Regions from separate parts of the Halomonas sp. MS1 genome, predicted to be linked through region 1. Evidence: predicted binding sites of a transcription regulator. Region 1 holds the regulator's gene; each other region holds the start of a gene.
What was found. Region 1 encodes sigma-54, which starts transcription at its own class of promoters, with help from an activator protein. Its sites were predicted from a motif close to TGGCACNNNNNTTGCTNT; they were not measured.

Region 1 (7,207 bases):
TATGCGGGCCTTCGCCAGTTAAGTGCTTAGGATAACGGGGTGTGCTTTGGCAGGGCATGGTAAGTCCTAAAACAGTGTTAATGAATAACTTAAAACGTTTATTATGAACCAGTCATTGAGACATGCAGGGGTTAGAGTGCCAGCGTATCGCGTAAGTGCTTGAACAGCTTGCGCGAGCTGGTCGGTGGTTTACTTTGCTCACGCTCTTTACGCGCATTGCGTACCAGTTGTCGTATTGCCTGGCGATCAGCGTTAGGGTATTCCGCCATAAATAGATCGACAGCGCTGTCACCTTCTTCGACCAACCGATCGCGCCATTTTTCTAGCCGGTGAAAGGCATGATCGCGCTGCTCTTTTTCCTGCTCGATAGCGTCGAAGACACCCTGTATGGCAGTAAGGTCCTCTTTGCGGATAAGCTTGCCCACATATTGCATATGGCGACGGCGGCCTTCATGGGAGCGGATGCGCGAGGTTTCTTCTATGGCGCGTAACATGTCGTCAGAGAGCGGAAATTTTGCGCGCTCGGCAGGTTTCATCGCGATAAGCGTTTCGCCAAGCGCCTGAAGGGCATGCATTTCCCGCTTGAGCTGAGATTTACTGGGGCGCTCTTCTTGTTCATCAATATCGAAGGGCTCGGGGCGTTGCTTAGGCATACTAGAACTCACTAATTAGTTTCGTTTGCAGCATTATATCAGGCTGCGACCACAACATTGATCCGCCAATGCGATTCAGGCGAAAAGGAGGCCAAAATGGCACAAGCATTTGATGCAGCGGCCCAGCAGGTACTGTTAACCCAGCGTGCTGAAGAGGCGCTTGCGCTGGCAAAAAAATTAGGCGCAGATGCTGCTGAGGTAGGCGCTAGTGTAGATCAAGGTCTTGGGATAAGCGTGCGTCTTGGTGAAGTTGAAACTGTTGAGCTTTCACGTGATCAAGGGATTGCCATTACGCTATATGTTGGGCAGCGCAAGGGCAGCGCCTCGTCTACCGATGCCAGCAGCGCGTCAATTAAAGCCACGGTAGAGAAAGCCCTGGCAATTGCCCGTTATACGGGTGAGGATCCTGCCGCAGGGTTAGCAGATGCGTCGCTAATGGCAACTGACCTACCTGACCTTAAAGTGCATTATCCCTGGGCGTTGACGACCGATGAAGCAATCGATTTGGCGCTGGCATGTGAGCAAGCGGGGCGTGATGTAGCGGGAATTCATCAGTCGGAAGGCGCTTCGCTATCCAGTGGTGAGGGAGTGCGAGTTTACGCGAACAGCCACGGTTTCCTCGGCACCCAGAAAGGCAGCAGCCATTCACTTTCCTGTATGCTGATTGCACAGGATGAGAAGGGCATGCAGCGCGATTACGATTATACCTCGGCTCGTAATCCTGCCATGCTTCGAGATCCTGCGGAGGTTGGCCGCGAAGCGGCATTACGCACGCTACGTCGGTTAGGCGCTCAACGGCCGCCAACAGGCACCTTCCCAGTGCTGTTCGACCCATCACTTTCCAGCGGCTTGGTAGGTCACTTGATGGGGGCGTTGGCAGGTGGGGCGCTTTATCGCGAATCCTCTTTCTTATGTGATCGTTTAGGTAGCCCGCTATTCCCGAGCTGGTTTGGTTTGGAAGAACGGCCTATGGAGGTGGGGGCGACGGCTAGCTCGCCGTTTGATGCTGAAGGCGTTCAGACTCGCAACAATCGCTTTATTGATCAGGGTAGTGTGGCCAGCTATATGCTGTCTGCTTACAGTGCGCGGCGTTTAGGCATGCAATCGACAGGTAATGCAGGTGGGGCACGCAATTTACGTTTGTTAGCGCCGCTGACGCCCCGAGATGATTTGCTGAAGCAGATGGGGCGTGGCATTTGGGTGACTGAGCTAATGGGGCAGGGGGTTAACGGCGTGACTGGCGACTATTCGCGAGGCGCGGCAGGCTTCTGGGTAGAAAATGGCGAAATACAGCACCCTATCGAAGAATTCACTATTGCCAGTAATTTGAATAGCATGTTTGCTGGCTTGGTCGCCGTCGGTGATGACATCGATACCCGTGGCAGTATTCACACGGGTAGCTGGCTAATTGATGCAATGACCGTCGCTGGTAACTAACAACTGAGCTAACAGCTCAGTTAGCACGTTGGCTGACGCTGTTTTGCTGATGTTAGTGCTCTTCGTCAAAACGTGCGTCGAACAGCGCTTCAATCGCCTCTAGCGCTTGTTCGGCGTCGTCGCCTTCCGCATGAACTCTAAGTTCAGTGCCACAAGGGGCGGCCAGCATCAATAACGACATAATGTTGGCCGCGTCTGCCATTTGTTGTTGTTTGTAAACGTGAATGTTGGCAGAAAATTGTTGGCCACACTTGACGAGTTTTGTCGCTGCGCGAGCATGAAGGCCGCGCTGATTAGTGAGTGTTAAGGTTCTTTCTGGCACTCTGGTTCCTTTTAGCCGAGTGGGGTCGTGAAGAAAAGGCGTTGCTTATTGCGCGTCTGTTGAAGGCGCGGATGTGGAGGGCTGCTGCTCACTGAGGGTGTACTGCAGGCCTAGCTCACGATGACGGAGTTGAACCTCTCCCGCTTGTTTTACCAGCATTTGCGCCAGTTGTTCCACCATGAAGACAGAGCGGTGCTGCCCGCCGGTACAGCCAATCGCAATCGTCATATAACTGCGTTGGCTATTTTGGTAAGCGGGTAGCCACTTTTCCAGCCATGTCTGGATATCATTGCGCATTTCTTCTACGACAGGATATCCCTTCAGAAAGTGGATGATATTGGCATCACGGCCAGTGTATTGGCGCAGTGTAGGATCCCAGTACGGATTTGGTAGGCAGCGCACGTCAAAGACGAGATCTGCGTCAAGTGGGACGCCCCGTTTATAGCCAAATGACTCTAGTGTCAGCGTTAATCTATCTTCACGCTGTTGGGCAACCTGATCCGTTATCCGGCGGCGCAGGTCATGAACCGACAGACGCGATGTGTCGATCATCAGGTCAGCCAGATCACGGATGTCGAGCAGGGTTTCTTCTTCTTTATTGATGGCCTCTTCAAGCGTCATGTCACTATCACGCGTAAGAGGGTGGCGACGACGCGTGGCTGAGTATCGCTCAAGAAGAATTCGCGCATCGGTGGTTAGATAGATAACCTGGAAGTGAATGCTTTTCTGGCGCAAAGATTCAAGCATTTTTGGCAGTTGCTTTAATGCAGCAGGTAAATTGCGCGCATCGATACTTACCGCTAGTTGGGGGCGTGCCCCTTGCTCACGAAGCTCATCCACCAGGGAGCTGAGTAGCATGGCGGGCAGGTTATCGATGGCACAATAGCCAAGATCTTCTAACGCTTGTAAGGCGATAGATTTACCGGACCCTGAACGGCCGCTAATGATCACCAATTGCATAGAGTTTCTCTTGGCATGCCAATAAAAATGGAGGTAAACGTTGGACTTAGTAGGCAGTGTCTAGCGGTGGACCCTTTAGCTAACAGGCTGTTCACGAATTTTTGCTGTTATAAGGTCCAATAGCTCACGTTGGCTAGCCGCTCTACGAAGCTGCTGACGTGTGTCAACGCTGTTCATGATAGACGCCACTTGCCCTAATAAGGCTAAGTGCGTGTCGTCCGCCTCTTCGGGTACTAAAAGTACGAAAACAAGGTCGACGGGATCGCCATCAATAGCATCGAAATCTACAGGCTCGGCTAACTTTAAAAAACCAGCGATAGGCGAGCTGCAGTGAGGGCTACGGGCGTGAGGAATGGCAACGCCGTTGCCTATTCCAGTGCTACCCAAACGCTCACGACCAATCAGGCGGCTGAAGACTTCTTGGCTATCTAGGCTTGGCGTGTTTTGCGCAATAAAGGTGCTGAAAAATTCCAGCACCCTTTTTTTGCTGCCCCCGGGGACGTCATACAGCACGCGCTCCGGGGGAAGTATGGTTTCCAACGTCATTGAGTTAACGCACGCCAGCGCCTTGGGCGCGAGCTTGTGCTTTTTCCTTGTGTTTAACGAGTTGACGGTCAATTTTGTCCGCTAGTGCATCAATCGCAGCATACATATCATTGTCTAATGCTTCTGCGTGTAGATCGGCTCCTGCAGCATGCAGGGTGCAGGCAGCTTGCTGACGCTCCTTTTCAACAGATAAGGTTACTTGTACGGTGGTGATGTTGTCATAATGGCGCTCAACGCGTTCCAGCTTCTCATTTACATAGTCACGCAAGGCGTCAGTCAGATCTACGTGATGACCAGTGATATTTACTTGCATTGACGTGCTCCTTATCCATCGGACTGTTCTTCGATTGTAACCCTTTTTGCGCTATTGCAAAGCCCCTAGACAGACTTTGTCTCGTTAGCACTGTTTTATTAGCGTAAACGGCGGCGCTCGCTTGAAGAGGGAATGCCCATCGACTCGCGATATTTGGCCACCGTTCGCCTTGCTACATTAATGCCACCCTCTTCCAATAGCGCCACGAGGCGGCTGTCTGAGAGCGGTTTGCCGGGCGGTTCATCTTGCACCAGTTTTTTGATTCGAGCCCGGATGGCGGTGCTGGAATGACTGTCGCCGCCGTCCTGGCCACTTACTTGGCTGGAAAAGAAGTATTTGAGTTCGAACACACCGCGCGGGGTATGGATATATTTCTGGGTGGTGACCCTGGAAATAGTAGATTCATGCATTTCAACGGCGTCTGCGATGTCGGCTAAAATCAGCGGTTTCATGGCTTCTTCACCGTGTTCCAGAAAGCCTATTTGGCGCGCTATGATTTCTCGGCCCACCCGCAGTAGCGTATCATTTCGACTTGAAAGGCTCTTGATGAGCCAGCGCGCTTCCTGGAGATGCTCTTTTAAAAACTGGTTATCTTGGCTCTTGTCAGCCCGTTTGATGAGGCTTGCGTAGTCAGGTTGAATGCGCAAGCGCGGCAGTGCCTCTGGGTTTAGCTCCAGGTGCCATCCTTCGTGGTCATGGCGGACGACTAAATCTGGCGTTACATAGCTGTCATCTGTGTCGCCAAAGGCACTTCCTGGGCGAGGATCAAGGCTGCGGATCAAGCGAATGACGTCATCAAGCTGCTCATCATCCAGGCTTAACCGCCGCTTTAGCAAACGCACATCATCCTTACCGAGCGCTTCAAGAAATTGACGCACTAGCCGCTTGGCAGGCATCAGCAGCGGTGTATCTTCGGGTAGTGAGGCGAGCTGCAGCATTAAGCACTCCCGCAGGTCGCGCGCAAATACACCGGTGGGCTCAAACTGTTGAAGGCGCAGCAAGGTTGTTTCAACTTCACGCTGGCTAAGGCCTTCATGCCCTTGGGCTTTAAGTCCTTCGCGAATGTCATTGAGAGGCTGGGTTAGGTAGCCGTTGGCATCCAGTGCATCGATGAGGCTTTCAGCAATGGCATGGTCGCGTGGTGAAAAATCTGTCATGGCGAGTTGCCAAAGTAAGTGGCCATGCAAACTTTGACCCGCGGCTTGACGCTCAAAGTCAGGCCCCTCGCTGCTGGTGCCATGGCTGCCTAGGTCTTGATAAGTGTCTGACCAGTCACTGTCAGTAGAGAGTTCATTAGGAATGCTTTCGGACCATTCAGCTTCCTGGGGTTCACTAACGGCCTGTTCGCCGAACTCATCTTCCTGCTCAAGCATTGGATTGGCATCAAGTGCTTGCTGAATTTCTTGACGGAGGTCCAGCGTTGATAGCTGTAACAGGGCGATGGCCTGCTGCAGCTGAGGTGTCATGGTCAGCTGTGTACCGATACGCAATTGAAGAGAAGCTTTCATGACCATCTGAGAACCACTCGTTAATCAGAAAGCTCCACCCTAGTGCGAGTTATGGCTTGGTGCAAGTGCAATAACTATGCCACCACTACTATTTTTTCTGCAGGTGGCTGTTTACAGGCGGAAATCAGCCCCCAAATAAACGTCTCTTACCCGCTGGTTGTTGAGAATTTCCTGAGGGGGGCCACTGGCGATGATATGACCGTCACCTACAATGTAGGCAATATCGCAAATATCTAGTGTTTCCCTGACGTTATGATCAGTGATCAGCACGCCGATATGGCGTTTTTTGAGGGCTCGAATGATCGTTTTAATATCACCCACTGAGATCGGGTCAACGCCGGCAAATGGCTCATCAAGCAGAATAAAGGCAGGCTCTGTCGCGAGGGAGCGTGCGATCTCAACACGTCTACGCTCTCCGCCCGAAAGACTCATGCCGAAGTTGTCACGAATGTGCGTGATGTGGAAATCTTCGAGTAGCGACTCAAGGCGCTGCTCCCGGGCGTTACGATCGAGTTCTTTACGAGTTTCCAAGATTGCCATTATGTTGTCGGCGACAGAAAGTTTGCGAAAAATAGAGGCTTCCTGAGGCAAGTAGCCAATACCTGCCATTGCACGTTCGTGCATGGGGGCATGGGTTAAATCAAGCTCGTCAATGCCAACCTTTCCCGCATCAGACTTTACCAAGCCGACAATCATATAAAACGATGTCGTTTTGCCAGCGCCATTGGGGCCTAGCAGCCCTACCACGCTGCCTTGAGATATCTCTAGGTTAATATCTTTAACGACACGGCGGCGTTTATAGCTTTTGGCTAGGTGGCGAGCATAAAGGGTTTTTATCGGCGCTGATTCTGAGGCTGTGGTTTGAGGTGCAGGCTCTGCGTTATTTGTCGCCACTGGACACTCCTATTGTTCCGGCTGAAGAGTCATGCGGATACGTTGTGGTTCACTACCACTAACATCAGAACGCGCCTGAACCACACCTTGGTCGATAAAATACTCTAAGCGTCCACCTTCAAAGCGATCTGCTTGCTGGGTCAGTTCCGCTTGGTCAATGAGCTCTACCCGACGCTCGGCAACATGATAAATAATGCGCTTTGCCCAGCCTTCCATTGGGCTAGCTTGGTCTTCGAGCTGGTTGCGTATATAGGCTCGTCCACCGGTTGCAACGGCGCGCGATAGCTCGCCAGCATCGTTGCGCTGAATCTCAACGCGATCTCCGCGCAGTTGCATATTGCCCTGCCGAATATCGACGTTGCCTGAATACACAGCAGTGCCTGCGCGTTGATCGAGATCTAAACGGTCAGCCTCTACTTCTACGGGGGCTTGGCTTTGTGCCATGACCGGTAGCGCTGCCGCTGAAATGGGTAGTGCAATGACGAAGAGTGCCGTGCGAATAAGAGCGTTCATCGCGACTCCTACTGAGAACGAGTGGCAGGCGGGTGAACGCCGCGCACGTTATTGGTTAAGC
Region 2 (7,207 bases), 1.2 Mb from region 1:
CAGCGGAGCGAAGAGCGCAAAGTTGACCATAAACTCGCTGGGGTGGAAAGCGGCCCAAAAGGCGTACAGCAGCGGAAAAATCCAAATAATCGCCAGTAGCCAAGCGGCCACGGTTTCCAGCGCTGGAATTGAGAAAAAGCGGGAGCGGGGCGCATAGGAAGTGGTCGTATTCATTGATAGTGCGTCCTGCGATCTAAAATCGTGAACTTAAGCGTCGCCACTACCGCGAGTACCAGCAGAATAACCACCGTAATGGTGGCGGCCGTGGTGCGGTCAAAGAACGAAAACGCATTCTCGTAGACGTAATAAAGCAGCAGGTTGGTGGCGTTGTTAGGCCCGCCCTTGGTCAAGATAAACAGATGATCCACTACCCGCACTGAGTTAATCAGCGCATTGATGAGCACAAACAGTGTGGTGGGCATGAGTAGCGGAAAGGTGACCCGCCAGAAAAAGCTCCAACGGCTAGTGCCTTCTAAATCAGCCGCCTCTTTTAACTCGGGTGGCATACTCTGTAGCGCCGCCAAGTAGAAGATCATAAAAAAGCCAGCTTCCTTCCACACCGACATCACGATCACCGAACTTAATGCAACGCTTGGATCGCCCAGCCAGTTCACCCCGGAAAAGCCCAGCATGCCGAGCAGTTTATTGAATAGGCCAATCTGCGGCGCGTAGAAAAACATCCAGATATTGGCCGCGGCGATCATGGGTAGAATCGTTGGCGTAAAGTAGGCCATGCGCACAACGCCCCGCCCGCGAAGCTTGCCATTGACGAATAGCGCCATACCCAAGGCCAGCGCGATAGACGTAGGAATCGTACCGACGGCGTAGATTAAGTTGTTACGCGCTACTTTCCAAAACGTCGGGTCATCGAACAACACCTGATAATTTTCAAGGCCGACGAATTCAGTGGGTGCACCGCGAAAGCCGGGTAAAAACAGGCTGTTAATGACCGTTGTTACGGTCGGTAAATAAGCAAACGTCGTTAGCAGTAGCGCAGCTGGCAGTAGCAGAAGCGCGCCGTAGAGCTGCATTTTGCGGTGGTTGGTGAATGACATAGTGACGTACCGCACGTTGAAAAAGCCGGGGCGCGCCCCGGCGAATAGTAAAATGGCTAACGATTAGCGGGCGTAGCGGCGTAACACGCTATCGGCCTCTTGCTGCGCTTGGCTAAGCGCTTCTTGCGGCGTCATTTGACCGGTTAGTGCCGCCTGCACGGCGTTATCCAAGGCGCGGCGAATGCGGCCACCCTGGTAAGTGGAAAGCTCTGCCGTGCCATGCTCAAGCTGGTCGCGGGCAACCGCGGCAGGTGGGAACTCTTCCACATAGCCTTGCAGCGCGTCGGTTTCGTAGGCAGCGGGGCTAACGCCCATATAGCCGGTTTCAATCGACCAGGCGGCAGCCCGCTCCGGGGCAGTCATCCAGCGAATAAAGGTCATCGCTGCGCGCTGCTCTTCTTCTGTCGTATCTTCAAAAATGTAGAAGTTACCACCGCCGGTGGGGCTGCCACGCTGGGTTTTCATCGGCAGCATAGCGACGCCAAAATCAAAATTGGCTTCGCTGCGTACCGCGGTCAGGTTGCCCGTGGTGTGCCACATCATTGCCGTGGACTCTTCAAGGAAGTTCTGGCGCAGGGTGCCCCACTCAATGGTGCCGTCAGGCATGGCATTGTGCTCGGTGGCTAACGATACCCAGTACTCCAGCGCTTCAACCGCTGCGGGGTCGTCGAAGTAGACCTCGGTGCCATCTTCGCTCATTAGCCGGTGGCCGTTCTGAAAAGCAAAGGCCTGGAACATCCAGTAGGGGTAGCCAGTCGATGGCACCATCACGCCCCACTGCTCGCCGTTGGAGGCTTCGCGCACGGTAGCGGCCATCTCGGCCATCTCTTGCCAGTTCTCTGGGGGCGTTTCGGGATCTAGGCCGGCGGCTTCAAAAGCGTCTTTGTTCCAGAACAGTACGATGGTGGAGCGCTGGAAGGGGATGCCGTAGGTTTTGCCATCCAGTTGGCCATTTTCCATCAGCCCTGGGTAGAAGCCATCGAGCCATTCGCGCTCTTCACCGGTTTCGACCAAGTCATCAAAGGCGACGATGGCGTTCTGCTCAATCAGCTCGTAAAGATCGATGGAGAACATGACCGACAGCTGCGGCGTTTCACCCGCTTCCATCGCCGACATGGCGCGCACGCGGGTGTCGTCGTAGTTACCAGCGTAGATCGCTTCCACATTGATATCGGGGTATTCGCTTTCGAACTCTTCCACCAGAGTATCAACGACGTCGGTGAGTGCACCGCCCACTGCGACCGGGTAGTACATGGTCAGATCGACGCTATCCGCGTTTACCTGGGCGGCGCTTAACAAGCCCGCTGCCAGGGCGGTCATTGCAAAAGGGGTACGCAAACGCATAAGAGACTCCGCAAGTGTCAATACTGCTGTCAGTGTTGGAAAGAGCCCACCGCCGGTGGGCGAGGAACGCTTCGATATGAGCTGGGTAAGGGGAGCGGCGTCAGGTCATCCCGCCGCAGACCTTCAGCATCGAAAAGGTGTGTATTCTCTGGCATCCAGTAGAGGCTGCATGGCTGACCTGCCAGCGCCTGCTTGCCGCTAAGCCGCACGCGTAGGGTGTGCGACCCCACTGCCACATAAGCAATGGTATCCGCTCCCAGGTACTCTTCACTTAATACGTTAGCGGGTACGCCGGAACCGGGTGCGATACGCAGTTCGATATCTTCCGGGCGGATGCCCAAATGTCCGCCAGTGGCGTCCAAGGGGGCTACGGGAGTACTTGGTTCGCCTTCGATAACGGCGCCATTTTTACCGGCCACTAGGGGCAGCAGGTTCATGGCGGGGCTGCCAATAAAACTGGCGGCAAAAGCGCTAGCGGGGCGGTTATAAAGCTCGTCGGGGGTGCCGTCCTGGACGATTTTGCCGTGCTGCATCAAAATCACACGATCGCCCATGCTCATTGCTTCCACTTGGTCGTGGGTGACGTAAATCACCGTCATAGTCAGGCGACTTTGTAGTGCTTTGATTTCCCTACGCATGTCGCTGCGCAGCCGAGCGTCCAGATTGGATAGCGGTTCATCCATCAGGCAGATCGGGTGTTCGGAAATAATTGAGCGCGCCAAGGCAACCCGCTGGCGTTGGCCGCCGGAAAGTTGCGCAGGTTTGCGGTCTAGGTAATCGGTTAAATCAACCAGTTCGGCGACCTTAGCCAGTCGCTGGCGCTGCTCATCTTTGGGTACCTTGCGGCTGCGCAGGCCAAAAACGATGTTGTCGGCAACGCTCAAATGCGGAAACAGCGCGTAGGACTGAAACACCATGCTCAGTCCACGGTCGCCGGGCGGCAGGCGGGTAACGTCGCGCTCGCCGATATGAATACGCCCGTCGCTGGCCTCTTCCAGGCCCGCGATCATGCGCAGCGTGGTGGACTTACCACAGCCTGAAGGGCCGAGCAGAATGACAAATTGCCCAGGCGTGACGTCGAAGGAGATGTCATCGACGGCAGTAGTCGCGTCCCAACGTTTAGTGACGCGTTCCAAGCGAATACGCGATTGGTTTGACATAGCACACACATCACCGGCTGTTGGTTGTTATTGGTTCAGCTTGTGTTGAAGGTGTTGCCGTTGTATGACACTTACATGGATGGTTGATGACGGCCGTTGTGTCAAGCGGAAAATTCACTTGGTGACTTTGATGCCATAACGTTGAAGCCTGCGCACCACGCTGGATTGGCTAACCCCCAGTCGTTCAGCAATGGCGTACGTACTGGGAAACGTTTTGCTCAACGTTTCCAAGGTTTCGCGCTCTAGTCTGGCGAGGTACTGCTTTAGGGTTTCTTCGGGGGCTAAGGCGGCTATTGGCGAAGAGATTGACGTTTGCGGCAGATTAGCAGGGGGCTGCTCCGTAGGAAGGCTAGGTGCTTCAATTTGATCCGTCGGGCTGGATAGCCAAGCTCTTTCCAACCAGTTTTCAAGCTCGCGGACGTTACCTGGCCAGTCGCTTCCCATTAACGTTGACCATACTGGGTTGCCCAGGATTTTTTGCCGCCCATAGCGTTGGTTAAGGCGTTTCAAACAGGCTTCCACGAGATCAGGAATATCTTCTCGGCGGTCGCGTAAAGGGGGAAGCGTGACCGGTATAACGTTGAGACGGTAGTAAAGATCCAGGCGAAATAGGCCCGCTTCTACTTGTTTAGCTAAATTCTGATTCGTGGCGACGACTAAGCGAAAGTCCACTTTACGCGGTCGTGTATCGCCTAGCCGGGTGAGGCTTCCGTCCTGGATAACTTTGAGTAGTTTGGTTTGCATTAATAAGGGAAGCTCACCGATTTCATCGAGAAACAGTGTGCCACCTTCCGCTTGCTCTAATAAGCCTGCTTTTCCTTGGCGAGCCGCGCCGCTGAACGCGCCGGGCTGATAGCCAAACATCTCAGACTCAAATAAGTTTTCGGGAATGGCCGCACAGTTAACCTCAATAAAGGGATGGTTATGGCGTTGGCTCCAACGGTGCAACTGTTTGGCAAACGCGGTTTTCCCCACGCCCGACTCTCCCAGCATCAATACATTAGCGTCCGAGGGGGCGACCCGTTTGAGGAGCAAGGCGACTTCACGCATAACGTGGCTTCTCGCCTGCAAGTTATCCAGCGCGTCGTCCAGCGCTTGTTCCTCGGCACCGTGGGCTGCTTGGCTACGTTTTAAGTGCTCACTAAAGCGTTTCTGGAGTAGTGCATATTCGTCTTGTAGGAGCTGTAAGTCGGTTAAGTCTCTGGAGCGGCTGATAACACGCTCTAACTTCCCATTCACAAAGACAGGGTAGGCTTGAGCTATCACACGGCGCCCGGTGCCTGTTACCTGCATAAGTTGGGCCGGCTGGTGGGTGCGCATCACTTCTAAGGTGATGGATGGCTTCAAAATGCCTGCTTGCTGAAGCTGGTAAACGCTACTACCTAGCAATTCTTCCCGGGGCGCGCCATAAACAGCCTCAGCGCCGGGGCTGATATCAAGCACTCGACCCTCTCCGCTGACGATAAAGAAGTGATCGTTGGCGGTTTCTACAATGGTTTTTAGCACGCACTTATCGATTTCACTCACAGCGATTGTCTCTTGAGTAACCTGTAATTCATTTTTGCATCAATGATGCATAGATGACTTAAGTGTACGTGATTTTGATTCATTACTGCATCAATAATGGCTGAAAGCCCTATTATTAGGGCGTTTAGAGACTTGGCATGTTCTGTGCAATGTAGTTGTTATTCCGCGCTACAACATGAACAACGCCAAGGAGATCTGTATGTCTGATTTTAACCAGCCGCTTGGGGGCAATAGTATGCCGCGCTTTGGTGGGCCAGCCACTATGATGCGTTTACCCACTCAGGAAAGTGCTGCTGGCTTAGATGCTGCTTTTATCGGTATTCCAATGGATATTGGTACGTCTAACCGCCCGGGTACGCGTCTTGGCCCACGTCAGATTCGTGATGAATCTCGCATGCTGCGACCCTATAACATGGCGACCCGCGCCGCTCCGTTTGAAAGTTTACAAGTGGCTGATATAGGCGACGTGCCCATCAACACGTTTCACCTGCCCAAAAGCGTCGACATCATCACAGACTTTTATGATGACGTGCTTAAACACAACTGCATTCCGCTAACGTTGGGTGGCGAACACACCCTGACACTGCCCATTTTACGTGCCATTGCCAAAAAGCATGGGCCAGTGGGGCTGATCCATATTGATGCCCATGCCGATGTGAACGAGCACATGTTCGGTGAGCCAATTGCCCATGGCACGCCGTTTCGCCGTGCTCAGGAAGAAGGCCTGTTAGCCCACGGCAAAGTGGTGCAAATTGGCCTTCGTGGTACCGGTTACGCAGCCGAAGATTTTGATTGGTGCCGAAGCCAGGGTTTCCGCGTTGTTCCCGCTGAAGAGTGCTGGCATCGCTCGCTGGCCCCCTTGATGGAAGAAGTGCGCGAGCAGATGGGCGATGTGCCTGTCTATATCAGCTTCGATATCGATGGCCTGGACCCATCCGTTGCACCAGGAACGGGGACGGTAGAGATGGGCGGGCTGACCTCAGCCCAGGGGCTGGAAATTGTCCGCGGTGCGGCAGGCTTGAACATCGTCGGCTGTGATCTAGTGGAAGTGTCGCCTCCTTATGATCCCAGCGGTAATACCGCATTGATGGGCGCCACACTGCTGTACGAAATGCTCTGCGTGCTGCCGGGCGTGAAACACAGTGATTAAGCTGTCCTGAAATAGCTCATAAATAAAAAGCGCTTATCTGACAAAGCGCTAATGGTCAGAGAAATGGCAGGCTACTTATTGCCTGCCAGGACGCCACCAGCCCACCTCCAATAATCACTTCCAATAGGTGAACCGTATGTCTTTCTCTCAAGTAAAATTGGATGACGCCGAGCCGTCGGCTCCAATCCATCGTGCTCATTTGCTGAAGTTTTTGATTCCCTCCTTAATTGGCGTCCTCTTGTTTTTGGTGCCTTTTCAAGTGGGAGGAACGATTAATATTGGCATGGGCCTAATGGCCGATGGGTTGCAGTCGCTGCTTGGCTCTGCACTACCTGCCATTGCCATGCTAGTCCTATGTCTGTCCGTAGTGATAACGCTTTACGTTAAAGTGGCAAAGCCTAACTGGGCGCAACGTGGTCACTTTCAAGAGATGTTTGACGTAGACACTATTTGGGTAGTGATGCGCATCTTAGGTGGCATCTTTGTCGTCATGACCTTTTTTCAAGTCGGCCCAGAATTTGTGACGGCACCGTTTACTGGCGGCGTAATGCTCAATGATTTGGCGCCGGTGCTACTGACGTTCTTCTTCTTTGCGGCGATTCTGCTCCCGTTTTTGGTCGAATTTGGCTTTATGGAATTTATCGGCACCATGGTGCGTAAGCCGTTTCGGGTGATTTTCAATCTTCCTGGACGCAGCGCTATCGATGCAACGGCTTCTTGGATGGGGTCAGGCACCGTGGGTGTATTGATCACCGCCCAACAGTATGAACAGGGTTATTACAATGCTCGCGAGGCATCGGTCATTGCGACTAACTTTTCAGTGGCTTCCATCGCGTTTAGTCTACTGGTTACTAACTTTGTTGATATCAATCATCTCTTCGTACAGTTCTACTTTACGGTAGTCGTGTCAGGGCTGATTGCTGCCATCATCGTGGCGCGGATTCCCCCTCTATCGCTAAAATCTAACGACT
Region 3 (7,207 bases), 350 kb from region 1:
GCTCGTTAGTAAAATTGCCTTGGTTGCAGGCGTGACGGTATGACACTGTGGGGACGGTGCGTTGATCTAATAGCTGAATGAATACGCCAGGACCAGTGAGCTCAAACACGTTGGTGAGAGTGTTCTCTTCAATGTTTTGCTGCACTTGATCAATCAATCTGCGTAGGTTGGGGTTACCTGGTTTGCTGGCGATGAAGTAATTGCTCAGCTCACCTTTACGGGTGGTGACGTAGAGTTCGTCAATATCACCAGGGACAACACGGGAAAGCGGCCAGATGGCATGTGCGTCAATATCAAGGTAAACGCCGCCGTATTTGTAAAGTACCATGAGGCGCCAAAAATCAGCCTGCGCCGCACCAATTTGTAACTTTGAATAGCTGGTGAATAGGGCGTCGTCGAAATTTTCTTTAATGAAGTCACTCCGCGCGTCGGTAATCATGAAACGATATTCGAAACGAGGGGCCATGAGACGATTAAACAAGTAGTTCAGGTAAACCGGAAGAGTCACTCTATTAGTGAAGTTGGTCTGCCAAATAATACGAGGAATAGTCGACTTGTTTTTAGGTTTCAGCCAGGGCGCGGCATAGGCTGGCAGCGTGAAGCGCTTGTTCGGCAGCACGGCATGAAAAATATAGCTAAGCAGCTTGGTAATGTTTGCGCATAGCTTTATCAAGCGACTAGTGGCCACGATAAGTGGTTTGCTTGTGCGGGTGGGCATGTTCATCCTTTTCATTCGTATCGCGGCAAGAGGTGAATCGGCTACCAGCCGCCTTGGCCTTCCAATAAGCTTCGGGTGTTATTATCCAGCGGCAGCTTAAAGTCAGCGCTGCCAAGCACCATCGCATCACCAGCGCGAACGACTCGTGCACTCACATAGAGATAGTCCTGGCCTTGTGCATAAGTACCCATCAGTATCGAGCGTGCATTGTGCTGGGCGCTAAGACGTTGGACTTGGCGGGATAAAATTAATTCACCAACGGTTTCTTCAATAAACATGCTGTCACGCATCTTGACTTCGCGTACCTGCATGCCTTGCCTTGCAAGTGCAGACGCCATAATTTCTGAGCTAATACGGCCAAATGTAGATGATTGGCTTAAGTTATCAATACTTACAAAAGTAGCCGCAATCATCGGGCTATAGCGTGTAAGGTCCGGGTTGCTGGCGACCATTTGCGCGGCAGCCTCATGAGCTAGTTCGGAGAGATCTGGCTGAGGCTCGGCATTTCGCGTGCCATTGTTATTGCCAAGTGCAGTGCAACCAGCCAAAAACATCATAAGCAACGCAGCGATAAGCAGGCGAGCGCCAACTGCTAAGCCGCGCAGTGGAGAAAGAGAGGAAGAGAGTGAAAGCATGTAATTACCAAGTATTGGTGATAGAAACAGTAGGGGTTACAGGCGCTTGAGGAACACGATGTGGTGCATAGTGACGTCGATCACCAGCATTTATGTAATAAATATTAGAAGAGGAGTAGAGAATGCGGTCATTATCAACGATCTGGGTAGTGATGATAACCTCCTCTTTGCCCTCATAAGTCCAACTGCCGCTGGTCGTATCTGCCACCATCGCCGCGGGAATTAATGCAAGTGCAGGTTCGCTCCAGTTTCCTAGTGCCATGCTAGCCACGGTCACGCCACCGGCAAGGGCGGTGTAAGCACCAAACGGTGGGCGTATATAGCCGCGATCACGATGCTCAACAACTTCAACGTCTACTTGGACGGTGGCGCCGCCAGTGCTGGGGTGTGTCATCACGCTTCCACCACGCGACACCAGTTCGCTTGTTAATAGCGTACGAAAGCCACGTTCAAATTCGCCACCATAGTAGGCGCTAACTGACGTATGCTCTTGCGCTGGAATATGCAGGTCTCTAAAGCGAACCCGTTCACTGCGAAGAATGCCTGCCGCTTCGTGTTGGGCTAGCACTTCCCAGTGCTGAGCCGCTTGCATGCGCTGCTGCTCACTATAAGGATAGGTAGTCGCAATGGGGGCCTGCGATGTGTTGGCATAAAAGCAGCCGCTTAGCACCAGGCTCGCCAGTCCAATACAGGCAGGGCGCAATAGTTGAACCATGGATGGTGACATTGTCGATAATGAAGCAGTTCTTGATGACATAGGTCGGGTGCGCACCTGATTGTTCCTTCTCGCTACGAAACGGCTTTTGATAGACTAGTTTGCCACGCTTACCCTATATCGGCCACGAGGTTAAAAACTTGAATGAGTGAACCCCCCCATGCTTGAAGACCACCGCGCTGGTCCGCGCCATGATTCACTGCTAACTGCCTATCCAGAAGATGAAAGTAATAGCGGTTGGATGATTAGCTATATTGACATCATGACGCTACTGGTAGCCCTGTTCGTTATTATTATTGCTGCGGCAAATGTGACAAGCCCATCATTGTTTCAGCAAGAAACAGCCGATGAGTACGGCTATGAGTCGTCACCTGCTAGAGAAATACCCTTGCCGGATGCGCTTGCTGAAGTCCGCCAGCAGCGCACGGTACTCGGTGTATCACCTAGTAGTGATACGCTCAGCCCGTTTGCGATTAGCGCTGCGTTGGGTGTGGCAGGGTTGCCTAAAGCTCGCACTGCTGTTGTGGAGGTGCCTCCTTTATTGGCGCGGATTGAAGAGGACTCGATAGATACGCAGCCATCGGCTGTCACTAGTAGTCTTCCGCAGTTGCTGCTGCCTACCGATGAGCGTAAGGCTGTTTCGCCGTTGGCGGATTACATGGTAGTGCTCACCGATCGCCCACCTATTAATGTACAAAAAGTGTCTGATGTGGCGATGAATAGCGCATTAGCACTTGATGAGAGATTGGCTGAGCGTGTGGAGGCCTCGACGTATCTACCTAATTTGGAAGGCGTTGAAGTTTCCCGGGTTGCCGAAGGGATCAGCCTGCGTGTACAAGATCGGTTGCTATTTCCCTCTGCCGATGCTCAGTTGACAGAAGGGGGCTCAACGCTAGTGGGGTCGTTGATGGATACCATTCAGCGCTTCGAGGGGGAAGTATGGGTGGAGGGGCACTCTGATAGCCAATCCATCAATACCCCAGAGTTTTCGTCCAACTGGGCGCTTTCAAGTGCGCGGGCGATTGCGATCGTTGAGGCACTGGAAGCCGCAGGGGTTGCTCCGGAGCGTTTACGAGCGGTTGGACTAGCCGCAACCCAGCCGCTAGAAGATAACGATACTGTTGAAGGGCGAGCGCGAAACCGTCGCGTTGAGGTGGTTATTCACGTTGACTAGGGAATAGATCAAAAAAAACCCGCCGGGGAGGCGGGTATGAAAGGGCTTGTCTCACTGCAGCCCACTGGTATCAGGTGAGGGGTGTACAAGGTTGCCAGTGGGTACAATTTGAGTATAGCTATTTGTGAGCTTTTGCCAAGGGCTTGTCGAATTTTTTTCAATTTATTTGCGCGCTATTTTGGTGCGTCAAGATTGCGTTGTTTTGGTGCTTATAAAAAGACAGCTGGTTTTTATGAGCCAATCTTCTGATTATTAACAATAAAATTGTATTGGCATACAAACTGCTTGGTTGCTTATCTAAAAGTGAGCGTGTGTAACGACTTTTAAGATTGCAAAAAGGTGGTGCTATGACCGAACAAAGGCATACTGCGTTGCCCAGTGATGCTCAGTCACCAATAGACCCAGCGCTTCAACCGCGTTTGGTAGTCACCGACTTGGATGGTTCATTACTAGATCACCACAGTTATGATTTCTCACCTGCCAAGCCCTGGCTTGCCCGCCTTAAACAGCTAGGGGTTCCGGTCATTCCGGTTACCAGTAAAACTCGCGCTGAACTCATTCCTCTCCGGGAAGCCCTTGGGCTAACGGCGACCCCCTTTATTGCTGAGAATGGCGCCGTTATTGGTCTGCCGCCTGGTTGGTGTCATGCGCGTTTAGATCGCCCTGGTAATGGCCGGGATGGCGTCGTTATTAAACACACCGGCGTTGATAGTGGCTTCATTAAAGCGCGACTAAACGTTTGGCGTAAGCGCTTGGGTGTTCGGTTTACCCGCATGGGCGACTTAAGTCTTCAGCAGGTAATGGCTTTAACTGGGCTTGATGAAACCCGTGCGAAAGCAGCGCGGCAGCGGGAGGGGAGTGAGCCGCTTATTTGGGAGGATAATGCAGCTGCACTTGAAACGTTCCGCATTGCGCTTGAAGGCGATGGCCTTGAACTCACTCAAGGGGGACGCTTTTGGCATGTGATTGGGCGCTTATCTGACAAAGGTGGTGCTGTAGAGTGGCTAATCAAGCGATTTACTGCATTACGAGGCAGCCAACCACTGTCATTGGGCTTGGGCGATGGTCCAAACGATATCACGATGCTGGAAACTGTCGATCAAGCGGTGGTGATTCGAGGTTGCCACGCACTTAACGTTGAGCCGCACAACAGCGCGCTATATCGAACAAACGCGACTGGGCCAACTGGCTGGGCTGAGGGGGTAGCCCACTGGTGGGGGCGAGATAACGGGCGTCTAAAAATGACGCCAGTGAATGACATCGCTGCATCAGATTACAAGTCACGGGAGGCTAGCGTATGAGTGATTTTCATCAAAATGGTGTGATAACCGATTTTCACAACTTAACGCGCCGGCCAGTTGAAGCCCTTGAACAGGAGCTTTGCCAGTTTGCCAAACGCCGCCCGATGGGGCTAATTCTACCCTCGCTTTTTTCTGAACTGGAAGGGCCTGCGCTGTCGGCGATTGTTGATGAGCTGGTGAAAGTGCCTTATCTCAATGAAATTGTCATTGGTTTGGACAGGGCAGACCGGGATCAGTTTTTATATGCACGGGAGTTCTTTTCGCGCTTGCCCCAGCACACTCGAATCTTATGGAATGACGGTCCGCGCTTGCGCGCCATCGACCAAGAATTAGAACGTCATGGTTTGGGGGCATTAGAGCCAGGTAAAGGAAGAAACGTATGGTATTGCGCTGGCTATGTGCTTAGTTCAGGTCGCTCGACCACTGTTGGTCTTCACGATTGCGATATTCTTACCTACGACCGTGGCCTTCTAGCGCGCCTTATGTATCCCGTCGCGAATCCTCGTTTTAATTACAGTTTTTGTAAAGGTTATTACCCGCGTATTGCCGAAGGAAAGCTCAATGGGCGTGTTTCTCGGTTGATGGTGACGCCGCTGCTACGTGCCTTGAAAACTGTCTGTGGCCCGTTACCCTATTTGGATTATTTAGACAGCTTCCGTTACCCGTTATCCGGTGAATTTGCCATGCGCAGCGATGTACTTGAGGGCATCCGAATTCCCGCTGACTGGGGATTGGAAATCGGCGTGCTGTCGGAGTTGCAGCGTAACTACTCCCATCGTCAGCTATGTCAGGTCGATATTGCCGACGCCTATGACCATAAGCATCAGCCCGTTAGTGAAGAGGATGCGACCAGTGGCTTGAACCGAATGAGTCTGGATATCGCTAAAGCGCTGTATCGTAAGCTGGCTACCCAAGGGGTTAGCTTTAGCAGCGAAGATTTCCGGACGCTCAAAGCAACCTACTACCGTTTAGCCTTAGACCTCATTGAAGCCTATGATCACGACGCAACAATGAATGGACTAAGTTTAGATCGCCACTGTGAAGAACAGGCAGTGGAGCTATTTGCCAGCAATTTGCTAGAAGCCGGCAATCTGTTTTTAGATAACCCCCGCGAACGTCCCTTCATTCCCAGTTGGAACCGTGTGCAAGCGGCGATGCCTGACGTGCTAGCCCGTATGCATGAAGCGGTAGAACTTGATAACCAGGGTGAGGTTTAACGCTCCATGCCTATTTTTTCTAGGAATATTTAAATTTATCAGTTGGTTGAGCTTATCAGGTCTAGAAGTAAATAAGGCTTTAAGTAGATAGAAGCTGGTGAATGTCGCTTAACCGATAATGTCACTCTCATCACAGCACCTCGTTGGCAGCGAGGTGCTTTTTTTATCTCGCGGCTACTGGTAGGCGAGCAATATTGACCATGCTCAAGAAATGGCTTTAAATTCCAGTAAAATATAAGCATATAACCTTTTTGTGGTCTATGATGGTTGCATAGCAATATCACTACTTGCCATTAGCGGGAGGCACAGAATGCAACACCCGATTGTTACTCACTTCTTTGATGAGCCCACTAATACCTTTAGTTATGTGGTGCAGGACCCAGAGAGTAATGCCTGCGCTATTCTAGATTCGGTACTCGATTTCGATTATGCCGCGGGGCATACGGATGTACGTTCTGCGGATGAAATTATTGAATTTATTCGCGATAACCGCCTTGAAGTGACCTGGATTTTAGAAACCCATGTGCATGCTGATCACCTCTCTGCGGCACCCTATTTGCACCAAACGTTAGGTGGAAAAACCGGGATTGGCGCACACATTGTCGACGTACAGGAAATTTTTGGTAAAGCATTCAATGCGGGCACTGAGTTCGCTCGGGACGGCAGCCAATTTGATGCCCTGTTTAACGAAGGCGATACGTTCACTATCGGCAGTCTTCAAGCGCGCGTGCTTCATACGCCAGGCCATACGCCTGCCTGCCTTACTTATGTGATAGGCGACGCGGCCTTCGTTGGCGACACACTGTTTATGCCAGATTACGGCACCGCCCGCTGTGATTTTCCCGGTGGCGATGCCCGTACGCTGTACCGCTCTATCCAAAAGGTGTTGGCACTGCCGCCGCAAACGCGGCTGTTTTTATGCCATGACTATAAAGCGCCAGGCCGAGACGTTTATCAGCACGAGACCAATGTGGCAGAGCAGCGTGACGCGAACGTCCATGTACATGAAGGCATTACAGAAGATGAGTTCGTGAAAATGCGCACTGAGCGTGATGCCACGCTAGGCATGCCTAAACTCATCATTCCTTCCGTACAGGTCAACATGCGCGCGGGAGAGATGCCGCCTGCCGACGACAATGGCGTTGTCTATCTAAAAGTCCCTATCAACCGTTTTTAACCGATATTGATTATTGAGGAGCCGAAAATGAAAGCAAACGTCGGCGGTATCGACAAAGTGGCACGAATCGTTGTTGGTCTTATTCTGATCATGCTGGCGCTTACCGGCACCATTGGCGCATGGGGATGGGTTGGCGTTGTACCGCTCGCCACTGGGCTGTTTAATTTTTGCCCACTGTATCCTCTGCTGGGCATCTCAACCTGTAAAAACAGGCATTAACACAGCAAGGAGACACCTGTGGACTGGATGGCAAGCCTGCAAGGGCTCGTT

Region 2: the regulator sigma-54 is predicted to act here: its motif matches at 5,220-5,237, upstream of speB (agmatinase).
Region 3: the regulator sigma-54 is predicted to act here: its motif matches at 3,513-3,530, upstream of NF683_RS21080 (HAD-IIB family hydrolase).

Annotation. Positions count from the first base shown of each region.
Region 1 is NZ_CP098926.1:4,226,182-4,233,388, reverse strand. It holds partial or broken gene NF683_RS19670 (hypothetical protein) at 1-58, opposite strand, end outside; gene yjgA (ribosome biogenesis factor YjgA) at 132-653, opposite strand; gene pmbA (metalloprotease PmbA) at 750-2,090, shown strand; gene NF683_RS19655 (HPr family phosphocarrier protein) at 2,143-2,412, opposite strand; gene rapZ (RNase adapter RapZ) at 2,458-3,372, opposite strand; gene ptsN (PTS IIA-like nitrogen regulatory protein PtsN) at 3,448-3,918, opposite strand; gene hpf (ribosome hibernation-promoting factor, HPF/YfiA family) at 3,923-4,231, opposite strand; gene NF683_RS19635 (RNA polymerase factor sigma-54) at 4,330-5,745, opposite strand; gene lptB (LPS export ABC transporter ATP-binding protein) at 5,851-6,576, opposite strand; gene lptA (lipopolysaccharide transport periplasmic protein LptA) at 6,643-7,146, opposite strand; gene lptC (LPS export ABC transporter periplasmic protein LptC) at 7,155-7,207, opposite strand, start outside.
Region 2 is NZ_CP098926.1:810,561-817,767, reverse strand. It holds gene NF683_RS03790 (carbohydrate ABC transporter permease) at 1-174, opposite strand, end outside; gene NF683_RS03785 (carbohydrate ABC transporter permease) at 171-1,055, opposite strand; gene NF683_RS03780 (ABC transporter substrate-binding protein) at 1,119-2,399, opposite strand; gene NF683_RS03775 (ABC transporter ATP-binding protein) at 2,429-3,559, opposite strand; gene NF683_RS03770 (sigma-54 interaction domain-containing protein) at 3,674-5,086, opposite strand; gene speB (agmatinase) at 5,286-6,236, shown strand; gene NF683_RS03760 (YjiH family protein) at 6,373-7,207, shown strand, end outside.
Region 3 is NZ_CP098926.1:4,575,501-4,582,707, reverse strand. It holds gene NF683_RS21100 (glycosyltransferase family 32 protein) at 1-718, opposite strand, end outside; gene NF683_RS21095 (FlgO family outer membrane protein) at 760-1,353, opposite strand; gene NF683_RS21090 (hypothetical protein) at 1,358-2,068, opposite strand; gene NF683_RS21085 (OmpA family protein) at 2,229-3,242, shown strand; gene NF683_RS21080 (HAD-IIB family hydrolase) at 3,590-4,543, shown strand; gene NF683_RS21075 (glycosyltransferase family protein) at 4,540-5,760, shown strand; gene NF683_RS21070 (MBL fold metallo-hydrolase) at 6,071-6,937, shown strand; gene NF683_RS21065 (YgaP family membrane protein) at 6,965-7,156, shown strand; gene NF683_RS21060 (YeeE/YedE family protein) at 7,175-7,207, shown strand, end outside.